One region of the Kingella sp. SNUBH-2017 genome, then DNA from elsewhere that is predicted to be linked to it. Evidence: predicted binding sites of a transcription regulator. Region 1 holds the regulator's gene; each other region holds the start of a gene.
The links. Region 1 encodes FNR, which switches genes on or off when oxygen is low (the NO sensors DNR and NnrR bind a similar motif). Its sites were predicted from a motif close to TTGATNNNNATCAA; they were not measured.

Region 1 (3,209 bases):
CGCCGACCACAGCAATATGGCCGCCGGGTTTGACGATGTCCTGGCACATATCCCAAGTGGCGGGAATGCCGACCGCTTCAATCGCGCAATCGACGCCGTCTTCGCCGACGATGGCAAAAACCTGCCGGGAAATGTCGCCCGACGCGGGATTGATGGTATGGGTGGCGCCCAGTTCTTTGGCCAGTTTCAAGCGGTTTTCGTCCATATCGCAGACGATAATCGTGGCGGGGCTGTAAAGCTGCGCAGTCAGCAGGGCGGACATGCCAACGGGGCCGGCACCGGCGATGAAGACGGTGTCGCCCGGTTTGACGTCTCCGCTCTGCACGCCGATTTCGTGGGCGGTGGGCAGGATGTCGGACAGCAGCAGGGCGATTTCGTCGTCCACGGCGGCGGGCAGCGGAATTAGGCTGTTATCGGCATAGGGCGTGCGCACATATTCGGCCTGCGTGCCGTCGATCATATAGCCGAGTATCCAGCCGCCGTTGCGGCAGTGGGAATAGAGCTGGGTTTTGCAGTAGTCGCAGGTGCAGCATTTGCTGACGCAGGAGATGATGACTTTATCGCCGACTTTGATGTTTTTCACCGCCGAGCCAACTTCTTCAACGATGCCGACGCCTTCGTGCCCCAAAATGCGCCCATCGGCCACTTCGGGGTTTTTGCCTTTCCAAATCCCTAAGTCGGTGCCGCAGATGGTGGTTTTGACGATTTTCACTACTGCGTCGGTGGGGTCAATGATTTGTGGTTTGGGTTTTTCTTCTAAACGGATGTCGTTGGCGCCGTGATAAACCATTGCTTTCATCGTATTCTCTCCTTCAAAAATGAAATAAGGCAGACAAACCGGCTTCACGCCTGCTTATCTGCCTTGTTTATAAAGCACAAAAACCGCAAAGTCAAACAAAAATTAACGAGAATTTGTTATATTATAACAACTCTTAACATTTCAAGCAGCCTGAAAACAGCAGCCAAGCCCGCACTCAGCCTGCTTTCACTTCCTTGGTGCTGCTGGCCACCAAATCCTGCAGCGCCTGAGGCTGCAATAAACGGATGTGCTTGTGATCGACGGCAATCCAGCCGTTTTGGTTGAAGCGCGACAAAGTGCGGCTGACGGTTTCCAGCTTCAGCCCCAAATAACTGCCGATTTCGTCGCGCGACATACGCAGGATAAAATCGCTGGCGGAAAAGCCGCGGTGCTGCAAACGCTGCGAAAGGTTGAGCAGGAACGCGGCCAGGCGCTCTTCGGCGCGCATATTGCCCAGCAGCAGCATCACGCTTTGGTCGCGCACGATTTCGTTGCTGAACAGGCGGAAAAAATGGGTGTTGATTTTCGGCGCGCGGCGGCCGGCCTCTTCCAGACTTTCCAAGCGCACTTCGCACACTTCGCTGTCTTCCAGTGCGATGGCATCGCAGCTGTAGCGGTTCATACCGATGCCGTCCATGCCCATCATCTCGCCGGACATAAAAAAGCCGGTTACCTGGTCGCGCCCGTCCTGCAGGGTAACGGTGGTTTTGAAAAAACCGGTACGCACGGCGAACAGCGAAGAAAATTCTTCGCCGGCGTGAAACAGATATTCGCCCTTTTTAATCCGGCGGCTCTGGCGCTCAACCGCGTCCAGAAGTTCGAACTCACCGTTTTCCAGCGTAACCGGCGTGCACAATTCGTAGAACGAGCAGGTTGCGCATTGCGAAGTCAGGGGGATGGATTTTTTCGTCATTGAGTGTGGCATCGGTTATCTGCTTGACAAAAGTCAATGAATTTTTATAAAAACAGGCTTATTCTAACAAAATTTATACCAACAATAAATAATCCTTATGAACACCCACACCATCCAATTCGACCGGCGCCTGATCGCCTCCCTGCCCGCCAACGGCCCCCGCTATACATCCTACCCCACCGCCGACCGCTTCCACGACGCTTTCAGGCAGCCTGAATACCAAAACACCCTGCGCGACACCCTTGCCGGGCAGCCTGAAAAACCGCTGTCGCTCTATCTGCACATCCCCTTTTGCAACACCATCTGCTACTACTGCGGCTGCAACAAAATCATCACCAAAGACAAAACCCGCGCCGACGAATACCTTAACTATCTGGAAAAAGAAATGGCGCTGCTCGCCCCCCATCTGGGCGGACGGCACCCGCTGGCGCAGCTGCATTTCGGCGGCGGCACCCCCACTTTTCTTTCCGACGACCAGCTCGAGCGCGTGTTCGCCATGATCCGCGAACACTTCCAGCTCTTGGACGACGGCGAATACTCCATCGAAATCGACCCGCGCAAAGTCGGCGCCGCCACCATCGGGCATCTCGGCCGGCTCGGTTTCAACCGCATGAGCGTCGGCATCCAAGATTTCGATCCCAAAGTCCAAGCCGCCGTCAACCGAATCCAAACCGTTGAAGAAACGCGAGAAGTCATCGAAGCCGCCCGCAATTCCGGTTTCAAATCCGTCAGCATCGATCTGATTTACGGCCTGCCGCATCAAACCCTCTCCAGCATCGAAACCACCTTCGATACCGTCCTCTCTCTCGCCCCCGACCGCCTTGCGCTCTACCACTACGCCCACCTGCCGCATATTTTCAAACCCCAGCGGCGCATCGACACCAATGCCGTCCCCTCCAGCGAAGAAAAACTCGACATCCTGCAATACGCCGTGCGCCGGCTGGATGCCGAAGGCTATGTGTTTATCGGCATGGACCACTTCGCCAAGCCCGACGACGAGCTCGCTGTTGCCCTGCGCGAAGGCCGGCTGCAGCGCAACTTCCAAGGCTATTCCACCTATGCCGACTGCGATCTGGTGGCCGTCGGCGTTTCCGCCATCGGCAAAGTCGGCGATACCTACAGCCAAAACGAGCGCGACATCGAAAAATACTACGCCGCCCTCGACGCCGGACAACTGCCCGTTATGCGCGGCTACCATCTCGATCGCGACGACCTTCTGCGCCGCAACATCATCCAAGACCTGATGTGCCGCTTCGCGCTGGATTTTGCCGACTACGCCGCCGAAACCGAAGTCCCCTTTGCGCGCTATTTCGCCGCCGAACTGGCCGACCTGCAGCAGCTGGCACAACTCGGCCTACTCAAAATCAGCAACAACCGCATCGAAGTAAGCGCCAAAGGCCGCTTCCTGATCCGCAACATCGCCATGGTTTTCGACCGCTACCTACGCCACAGCGAAACCCGTACCAAATATTCGCAAACCGTATAGCGCCGCAAAAC
Region 2 (3,209 bases), on a different contig from region 1:
TCGCTGCGGACAAGTTCGGCCAGATTGCGGAATTTTTCGCTGTAAAAGAGCTCGAGCCGGTCGAAACGCTGCGCGGTTTGCTGGTGCAGGGCGATGTTCGGCCGCCACTTCTGCCAGCGCCCCGCACCGCGCGCATTGTCGAGCACGGTACCGAGAAAGCTGATAACGGTGCGGGTTTTGGGGGCGGGGGACGATGCGCTCATGGTGTTTTCGCTTGCGGATTGGACGGGCAGACGGATTGTAACCCGCGGCGCGGAATGTGGGGAAAGCAGCCTGAAAGCGGGCAGGGTAGGGTAAAGGCAGCCTGAAAACCGGCAGAACCGCTTTTCAGGCTGCCTCCAATGCCGCCAAATAGTCTTTTACCGCCGCCGCATCGTCCAGCAGGATTGTGCCCGCCGCCGCCATTTCGGCCCACGCGCGGGCGATGCTGTCCGCAGCGATGCCCCTGCACGCGGCACGGTTGACCAGCACCCGCCAGCCGCCCGCCTTTGCTAGTTGCAGCACTGACTCTTTCACGCAGAAATCAGTCGCCAGCCCGCCCACCACCAGCACCTGCGCCCGCACATCGCGCAGCCACTCGATCAGCCCCGTACTCAGCCGCCCTGCGTGGTCGTGGTAACACGCGCCGTAGGGGTGCATATCGGGTTCGATGCCTTTCCACACGCAAAAATCGTAACCGCGCACATCGGGCAGTCCGTCCAGCAGCTCAAACCCACGGCTGCCAATCATCGCGTGCGCCACCCAGCTTTCGGGCGCGTCGGGCAGCCCCGTGGGGCGCAGAATTTCGGCATGGCTGGCGCACAGCCATTGCGCGGCGGGGCTGTGCGCGTCTTTGCTGACGGCGCGGTAGTCCGCCAGCGCGGCTTGGGCGTTCAATTCCGCCACGATTTCATCGCCGAACGGCACGGGCAACTCGCCGGCGCACACGGGCGTAAAGGTTTTTTGCGGGTCGATATCAATGGCAACAACGGTCATTTTGTTTTCCAAAAAAAACAGCATTTTAGCAGCAGCCTGAAAACAAAAACAGCTTTGCCGCCGTTTCAGGCTGCCTGAAACTGCCAAACAGCCAATTTCACAAGAGTTGATTTCCGTCAAATCCGACAGGTTTATGATTTGCAAATGCAATAATATAATTAACAAAAATTAATAATGATTTTTAATAAAATGGAATTTCAAGCAATCCGCATCAAGTTGAAGCACGTTTCGCCGTATGGGTTTTCCGCCCGCGCGGCTTTTTTCAATCTGACGAAAATGAAATGAGAGGAAAAATATGTCAGCCGTTCCCTTATCGCAACTCAAAAAAGGCGCCACCGCCCACATCGCCGAAATCGTGCCCAACCCCGTTTTCGGCGAGCTGGATCCGCTGGTTGCGCGGCGTTTGGCGGATTTGGGCTTTTCGGACGGCATGCCGGTGCAGGTGATTGCGGTCGGTATTTTGGGCAGGGGGCCGTTTGCCGTGCGGCTGGGCAACCAGTCGCAGTTTTCGCTGCGCAAGGACGAGGCGCAGAAGGTGATGTGCCATGTGGTTCAGGCAGCCTGAAAACGAGGTCTGCCAAAAGAAAACCTGCCAACGGTGTTTTCAGGCTGCCTGAATAAGCGAAACGCTGCGGCAAAACCGATTTTCAGGCTGCCTGAAACGGTAAAAAACACTCAAAACATAAGGAGAAATATTGATGGAACTCAGCTATTTTGCGCTGGTCGGCGCGCCCAACTGCGGCAAAACCGTGCTGTTCAATGGGCTGACGGGCGCGCATGCCAAAGTCGCCAATTATCCGGGGGTTACGGTGGACAGGCGCGAGGGCGCGCTGTTGGACGACCCTGCGGTGCACATCATTGATTTGCCGGGCACATACAGCCTACGCACCACCAGCCCCGACGAAGCGGTCGCCCGCGATATGGCGGTGGGCAAGCTGGGCATTCCGCCCGATGCGATTATCGCGGTGGCGGATGCGACCAATCTGCGCATGACGCTGCGGATGATTTTGGAACTGAAAACGCTGAACCTGCCGATGGTGGTGTCGCTGAATATGAGTGATGTCGCCCGCAATCGGGGCTTGGCGATTGATGCGGAAAAACTGAGCGAGCTGTTGGGCGTGCCGGTTTTGGAAACGGTGGCGGTGAGCGCGTCGGGCATTCATGCGGTGCGCGAGGCGGTGAAAAAGCTGCCGCGCAAGCGCACTTTCCCCGCCAATCCCGCCGGTGCGGAGCGCAAGTTGGAAGAGCTGGACAGCAACGCGCTGTATCACGAAGTGGAAAATATTCTGAAACAAGTTGTCCGCACCGAAATGACACTGCCTGCGTGGCACAAAAAACTGGACGAAATCGCGCTGCACCCCGTGTGGGGCATGGTGATTCTGTTTGCCATTTTGTTTATGGTGTTCCAAGCCGTTTACACTTGGGCGGCGCCGGTGATGGAGCTGATTGAAGGCGCGTTCGGCTCGCTGGGCGAATGGGTGGGCGCGAATATGCCCGAGGGCGTGCTCAACAATTTGATTGTGAACGGCATTATTGCGGGTGTGGGCAGCGTGCTGGTGTTTCTGCCGCAGATTACCATTCTGTTTGCCTTTATCCTGCTGTTGGAAGACTCGGGCTATCTGCCGCGCGCGTCGTTTTTGCTGGACAACATGATGGCGAAAAGCGGGCTGTCCGGCCGCTCGTTTATCCCGCTGCTGTCGAGCTTCGCCTGCGCCGTGCCCGCCGTGATGTCCGCCCGCACCATCCACGACCCGCGCGAGCGGCTGGTAACCATCGCCATCGCGCCAATGCTCACCTGCTCCGCCCGCCTGCCCGTGTATGCGCTGATTATCGCCGCGATTATTCCCGACCGCACCGTCGGCGGCGTGTTCAATTTGCAGGGGCTGACGCTGTTTGCGCTGTATGTGCTGGGCATCGCTTCCGCCGCGCTGGTTGCCTACATCATGAAACTGCTGGCGCGGAGGCAGGGCAGCGTGCAGCAGTTTCCCCTGCTGATGGAACTGCCCACCTTCCGCACCCCCAATTTTAAACACATCCTTACCAGCCTGTGGGACCGCGTGAAAGCGTTTTTAAAACGCGCCGGCACGATTATTTTCGCCGTGTCCGTGGTGTTGTGGGCGCTCGTTAGCTGGCCTGCCGCCCCCGACGGCGCAACGGGCGCAGCAATTGATTACAGCTTGGCCGGCACCATCGGACGCTTTATCCAGCCCCTGTTTGCCCCGCTGGGTTTCACT
Region 3 (3,209 bases), 100 kb from region 1:
TCGGCGTCGGTGGCACCGTCGAGCACGGCGCGGTGCAGCTCGATGATGCGCGGCATTTCGATCAGCTGCGGCGACAGGCGCAGCACGCCGACGCCGGCATCGGCAATTTCCTGATGGTGCGGCAGCAGCATCTGGCTGCCGTAGGACATGGTCTGGATGCCGTTGATGGTAAGAAAGGGCTTGTGCTCGCGGGTATTCATGGTCAGGCCGTGCTCATGGTCGAGGCAGCGGAACTCGCAGCTGTCTTTGTTGAGATTGTAGTGGCGGGCGGTAAAGCAGCGCGAAGAATAGGCCAGCGGGATTTTGCCCCAGGCAAAAAGCTCGGTTTCGATGGCGGGCTCGGACAGGGCGATGGCGGCGACTTTGTCGCGCGCAAGCTCGGCAGGTGCCACCCAGCGGTAGGCGTTGAGCTCGCGGAACACCTGCAAGGTGGCTTCGTTGTAGATATTCAGGCTGGCGCCGGCCACAATCGGGATGCCGTGTTCGCGCGCGAGTTTGACCGCGCCCATATCGTTGGCTTCGATTTTGAAACGCTCTTGTCCGGCGATTTTGCGCAGGCGCTTGAGATCGGACTCGCTCTCGAGCAAAACCTGCGAGGACAACACAATCTCCTTACCACTCTCGGCCAGGTCGCAAGCTAAACCGAACCAGTCGGCAAAGCGCATTTTCTGCCGGCGCGAGCAGACGGTTTCGCCCAGATAGATGATGTCGAGCGGGGCATCGAGCATCTGCAGGTAAAACTCGAGCAGGGTTTCTTTTTGCCAGAAAAACTGGATGGGGCCGAGTGAAAGTTTCATATTTGTTCCTTTGCAATGCTTTGTTATTTTGCTTTTCAGGCTGCCTTTAGAGCCGTTTGGACGTAACCAAAGCAGCCTGAAAACAGCGCAGGCGTTTTTCAGGCTGCCTGCGCCGCTATTTCCAAGGCCGGCTGTAGGCGCCCAGCGTGCTCTGGCTGCCTTCGGAGACCTTGCCCAGCGCCCCACTCCACGCTTCGGCCACGCGGTAGTCCTGCGGGTGCGCGGCAGCGGCATCGAGCGCCTGGCGCAGCGCGCGGGTAACCTGAGCGGTGTACATCGGGCTGCGCTGGCGGCCTTCCACCTTGATGGCCGCCACGCCGATTTTGATCAGCTGCGGCAGCACTTCCAGCACGTTCAGGCTGGTCGGCTCTTCCAGCGCGTAATAGGTTTCGTCGTTCACTTCAAAACGGCCTTTGCACAGCGTCGGGTAGCCGGCCGGCTCGTCGGGGTTGAAGCGGTCGATCAGCACGCGGTTTAAGCGCACGTCCATGCGGTCGGGCAGCTGCTCCCAGCGCACCGCCTTGGCCGGCGAACACACGCCCTGCATATTCGGCGACTCGCCCGTGGCGTAGCTCGACAAAATGCAGCGCCCTTCCACCATCACGCACAGGCTGCCGAAGCCGAACACTTCCACTTCGACATCGGTGTTTTCGATCACATGCTGCACCTGGTCAATGGTCAGCACCCGCGGCAGCACCACGCGGCGGATGCCGAACAGATCGCGCATCAGGTTGATCGATTCGTAATTGGTGGCCGAACCCTGCACCGACATATGCAGGCGCAGATTCGGATGGCGCTTGCAGGCATAGGCCATCAGCGCCGGATCGGCGACAATCACCGCGTCCACGCCCAGCGACGCGGCGGTATCGACGGCGCCGTACCAGCGCTCCACTTCGCCGGCCTGGGCAAAGGTGTTGATCGCCATCAGCACATGGCGGCCGCGCTCGCGGGCGTAGGCGATGCCGGAGGCGGCGGATTTCATATCGAAATTCAGGCCGGGGAAATTGCGCGCGTTGGTTGCGTCTTTCAGGCCGAAGTAAATGGTGTCGGCACCGTTGTCGACGGCAGTTTTCATCGCGGGGAGATTGCCGGCGGGACACACCAGCTCGGGGACGGCTCTCACTTTGTCTGCTCCTTATTTTTGTTTTCAAACGATGCGCTTGCGCTTTTTCGGCATGCTTAAACGCAGCGGGCGCCTATTCTAAAATCAAGTGTCGCCGCCGGCCGCCCAAAGGCTAATTTGCTTGACTTGAGTTAAGCAAAGGCGAAAAAAGCGGCTGAAATTTCTTCAGGCTGCCTGAAAAAACAGCGCCGTTGCCCGGATACAACTTTTACATTGCGCCAATAATAATTTTCATTTTGAGAATCGCATCAACGGGCTTACAATCCGCCGCCGCAAGAATCGGACAAAACGTCCCCCCCCCAACCAAATCCGGCAGCCTGAAACTGCCGCTTTTTTTGTGAAAGCACACACCGATGAAACACCCCACCCGCCACAAAACCTTTGTGCTGATGCTGGCCGCCGCCGGCTGCATCAACCTGGCTTATGTGTAAAAATCAACAGCGTTGTTTACACTTTTCGGATTTCGGATGCAGACCCAACTGGCAGGTTTTGCCGCTTGTCAAGAATGCCGCAAGGCACGGCGAAGCCGCATGGTTCTTGATAAGCGGTAAAACCTGCCAAATCATCATGCAGCCGAAAAACGAAAGCCGGGCAGCCTGAAAAAGTGTAAACAACGCGACCTTTTCCAACATGTATAACCCGGTGTACGGCGGCATGTGGCCGCGCCCCGGCGTCAATACTTTCGACGGCCAGGGCAATAACACCCGCCAGACCGAAATCCTGAAAACCGCCGCGCTCTATGCCAACGATTCGGTGTATTTCGGCGACAAATGGATTGTTTCCGGCGGCGCCCGTCTCGACTACTACGACCAGTATGCCGGCTGCGCCAACAAAGCCGGCGTGTTCAAAGCCAATACCGACAACCACGGCTGGAGCCTGACTCCGCAGCTGGGCGTAACCTACCGCATCACCCCGCAATGGTCGCTCTATGGCAGCTACTCGTCGTCCTTCCGCCCGCAGGTATCGATTGCCAACGCCATCCCCGGCGGTGCCAAACCGGAAAAAGGCCGCTCCTTTGAAGCCGGCGCCAAATTCTCCGGCAAACAGCTTTCCGCGACGCTCGCCGCCTTCCACATTCTCAAAGAGAACGTGCGCTATGTAGTCGATAACGGCGGCAGCACCGAAGACCGCTTCGCCGGCCGCGCCCGCTCGATGGGCTTTGAAGCCGAACTGGGCGGCCAGATTACCGACAAGCTCGGCGTCAACGCCAACTACGCCTACACCGAAACCAAAACGCTCGAAGCCGAAGCCAAAGCCCAAGGCCTGCCGCTGAACAACACCCCGCGCAA
Region 4 (3,209 bases), on a different contig from region 1:
TCCCGGCATCTGGTGGCGTGTCGTGCAAAAAAGCAGCCTGAAAACCGCAAAAGGGTTTTCAGGCTGCTTGGGCGCGGCGCTTATTTGAGCAGCCGCAGGGTAAAGGGATAGCGGTAGGCGACACCTTCGCGCGCTTTCAAGCCGGCGAGAATGCACAGCACAAAATTAACAACCAAAACCATCGGAAAAAGGAGAATACCGATAAAAATCGCCATCAGCACAACGGTAATACCAATGGCGAGGATAACGGTAATCTGAAAATTCAGCGCTTCTTTGGCCTGGTCGGCAACAAAGCCTTTTTGCGGCTGGTCTTTGCTGATCATCCAGATAATCAGCGGCGCGATAAAGCCGAAAACAATGCTCAGCAGATGCGCGAGCATCGCCAGATTGGCATCGTCGGCGGATACGGCGGCGGTGGCGGCGTTTTGCGCGGCGGCGCGCGCGGCATCTTCGGCGATAACCCGCTCGGCGGCTTCGCCGGCCGCTTGGGCTTGGGCGGCCAGGCTTTGCGAATCGGGCTGTTCGGGTTCTTTATTGAGATTCAAATCGCTCATGGTGTTTTCCTCGGTGCGGGATCAATGAAAAATGAAAGTGTGGCGGACTATAACTGCGCTGCGCCGCCGTTTCAACTGTTTTACCAGCTGGCGGGCAAATGTTTTCAGGCTGCCGGATAGGGGATGCGGCAAGCGGGTGCTTAAAAGCAGCCTGAAACGGCAAAAACCGTTTCAGGCTGCTTGGGCAAAACGTTTCAGACTGCCTGCAAGCGTCGCCAAACGGCAAGGGTGCGGCGCTTAGGCAAAATCGGCGGATGCCCAGCCGCCGGCGGAGCGGGGGGCTTCGGCGGGCGTTTCGGCGGCGGGCGGCGTGGTTTCGCGGATATCGCTAAACACCATGCGTTGGTCGCTAGTCTCTTCGGTGCTCGGGGCGGCGGCGCTTTCAGGCTGCCAGTTTGACGGCTGCGGCGCATCGGGGATGGCGGCGGCAAAGTCTTCGTCGTTATACAGGCCGGCGGCTTGGACGCTGTCGATATAGCCGCGGTCGTTCAGGCGGATGTGGCGGAACAGCCAGCCGTCGAGGCTGTTGAGCAGTTCGTCTTTGATGTCTTCGCCGGCGAGCAGGCGGCCTTGGTATTCCATCAGTTTGTTGGCGAAATTCTGGTGCACGCGGCGGTGCGGCTCGGTTAGCGCGTAGCCCGAGCGCTCCATCATGGTTTCTTCGTAGTCGAAATGGTTCATCGAGCAGCTGATAAGGTCAAAAAGCACTTTGCCGATGTCTTCGCTTTTGGCGCCGCTTTTTTCAAATGCGTCGTTCAATTCGTTGATGTATAAAACCATTTGCTGGTGTTGTTTGTCGATTTCGCCAAAGCCGGTGTTCAGGTCGGCGGTCCAGAAAATGTGAGCCATGTTGTTCCTTCGTTGCTGTGTTGGTGCGGGCATGATTGCGGACGCAGCATCTGCAGCATTTTCAGTTCCAATTTTCAGGCTGCCGGGCGCCGCGCCGGCTTGGTTTGACTTTTCTCAAACAATTTTTCGGCGGCGGCGGGGCTTCTTCACTATAATCGCTCCCTTTTTGCCATCTGCCCGCGCCTGCGCCATGAATATTTTTTACGAAGAAGGCGGCAAATTCAAAGCCGCCGCCGTTATCCAGAAGTCCGACGCCACCTATCAGGCGCAAACCCAGCACGGCAAGCGCGCCAAAATCAAAGCCGCCAACGTCTTTGCCGAGTTTGACGGCGATATGGCTGATTTTCTCGAGCGCGCCCAGGAAGAAGCGACGCAAATCGACACCGATCTCTTGTGGGAAAGCTGCGGCGGCGACGAATTTACCGCCGAGCACGCCGCCGCCGAATATTTCGGCGCGGGCTACGGCAAGGTGCAGCTGGCGGCAACGCTGATGGCGCTGTATGCCGCGCCTGCCTATTTCTACAAAAAAAGCAAAGGCGTGTTTAAAGCCGCGCCGGCCGACGTTTTGCAGCAGGCGCTGGCCGCCATCGAGCGCAAAAAGCAGCAGGAAGCGCAGATTGCCGCCTGGTCGCAAGAGTTGCAGGAAGGCAGCCTGCCCGAGGGCGTGGCCGCCGAGCTGAAACAGATTCTGTATGCGCCCGACAAGCAGTCGCCCGCCTACAAAGCCTTTACCCAGGCGGCCGATGCGCTGAAAACCGATGCCTACGGGCTGGCGCGGCACACCGGCGGCATCGCGTCGCTGCCGCAGTATCTGTACGAAGGTTTTGCTTTCGCCCATTTTCCAAACGGCACTGCCGCACCGCAGATTCCGCTGCCGCCGCTGCCCGAATTGCCGCTGGCCGAGGGCATCAGCGCCTTTTCGATTGACGACGACGACACCACCGAAGTGGACGACGCCCTGTCGCTGCAGGATTTGGGCGACGGCCGCCGCCGCGTCGGCATCCACATCGCCGCGCCCACACTGGCGCTGGCTGCAGGCAGCGACATCGAAAAACTGGTTGCCGCGCGCCAAAGCACGGTTTACTACCCGGGCGGCAAAATCACCATGCTGCCGGACAACTGGATTGCCGCCTTTAGCCTAGATGAAGGCCATATCCGCCCCGCTTTCAGCATTTATTTCGACATCTCCCCCGATTTTCAGGCTGCCTATGTCGGCAGCCGCATCGAGCGCGTCGCCATCGGCTGCAATCTGCGCATCCAGAGCATCGAGCCGCTGTTCAACAGCGAAACCGGCACTGGCGCCGCCGAAGCCGCGGCCGGCGCCTTTCCCCACCATGCCGATCTGGCCTACCTTTTCACGCTGGCTCAGGAATTGCAGAAACAGCGCGACCGTTTTGAAGAAAACACCGTCAAACGCTACGACTACAGCGTGCGGCTGCAGGAAGACGGCCGCGTAGCCGTGGCCAAGCGCGAGCGCGGTTCGCCCATCGACACGCTGGTCAGCGAAATGATGATACTGGCCAACAGCACTTGGGCGAAAATGCTCGACGAGCACGATCTGCCCGCCATTTTCCGCGTTCAGGCTGCCGGCGGGCGGGTGCGGATGTCCACCCGCAGCGAAGCGCACACCGGCATGAATCTGAGCCACTACGGCTGGTTCACTTCGCCGCTGCGCCGCGCCGCCGACTGCATCAACCAGCAGCAGCTCGCTTCCCTGCTGCTGCCCGACACCGCCCCGCGCTACAGCGATAACCGCGACGGCCTGTTTGCCGCCGTCGGCGCCTTTGAGAGCGCCCACGCCGCCTA

Region 2: a site for FNR is predicted at 1,082-1,095, ahead of OP500_RS00450 (FeoA family protein). Genes of this name have one in related genera too.
Region 3: a site for FNR is predicted at 2,042-2,055, ahead of ubiU (ubiquinone anaerobic biosynthesis protein UbiU). Genes of this name have one in related genera too.
Region 4: a site for FNR is predicted at 1,508-1,521, ahead of OP500_RS00225 (bacteriohemerythrin). Genes of this name have one in related genera too.

The regions. Positions count from the first base shown of each region.
Region 1 covers NZ_JAPHVK010000003.1:107,154-110,362, reverse strand. Annotated here, with positions in the region: gene OP500_RS03980 (zinc-dependent alcohol dehydrogenase family protein) at 1-799, opposite strand, end outside; gene fnr (fumarate/nitrate reduction transcriptional regulator Fnr) at 975-1,712, opposite strand; gene hemN (oxygen-independent coproporphyrinogen III oxidase) at 1,810-3,198, shown strand.
Region 2 covers NZ_JAPHVK010000001.1:98,040-101,248, forward strand. Annotated here, with positions in the region: gene rtcR (RNA repair transcriptional activator RtcR) at 1-203, opposite strand, end outside; gene OP500_RS00445 (isochorismatase family protein) at 328-975, opposite strand; gene OP500_RS00450 (FeoA family protein) at 1,271-1,540, shown strand; gene feoB (ferrous iron transporter B) at 1,674-3,209, shown strand, end outside.
Region 3 covers NZ_JAPHVK010000003.1:4,988-8,196, reverse strand. Annotated here, with positions in the region: gene OP500_RS03445 (U32 family peptidase) at 1-797, opposite strand, end outside; gene ubiU (ubiquinone anaerobic biosynthesis protein UbiU) at 913-1,920, opposite strand; gene OP500_RS03435 (TonB-dependent siderophore receptor) at 2,551-3,209, shown strand, end outside.
Region 4 covers NZ_JAPHVK010000001.1:45,070-48,278, forward strand. Annotated here, with positions in the region: gene OP500_RS00220 (DUF4870 domain-containing protein) at 81-554, opposite strand; gene OP500_RS00225 (bacteriohemerythrin) at 792-1,403, opposite strand; gene OP500_RS00230 (ribonuclease catalytic domain-containing protein) at 1,594-3,209, shown strand, end outside.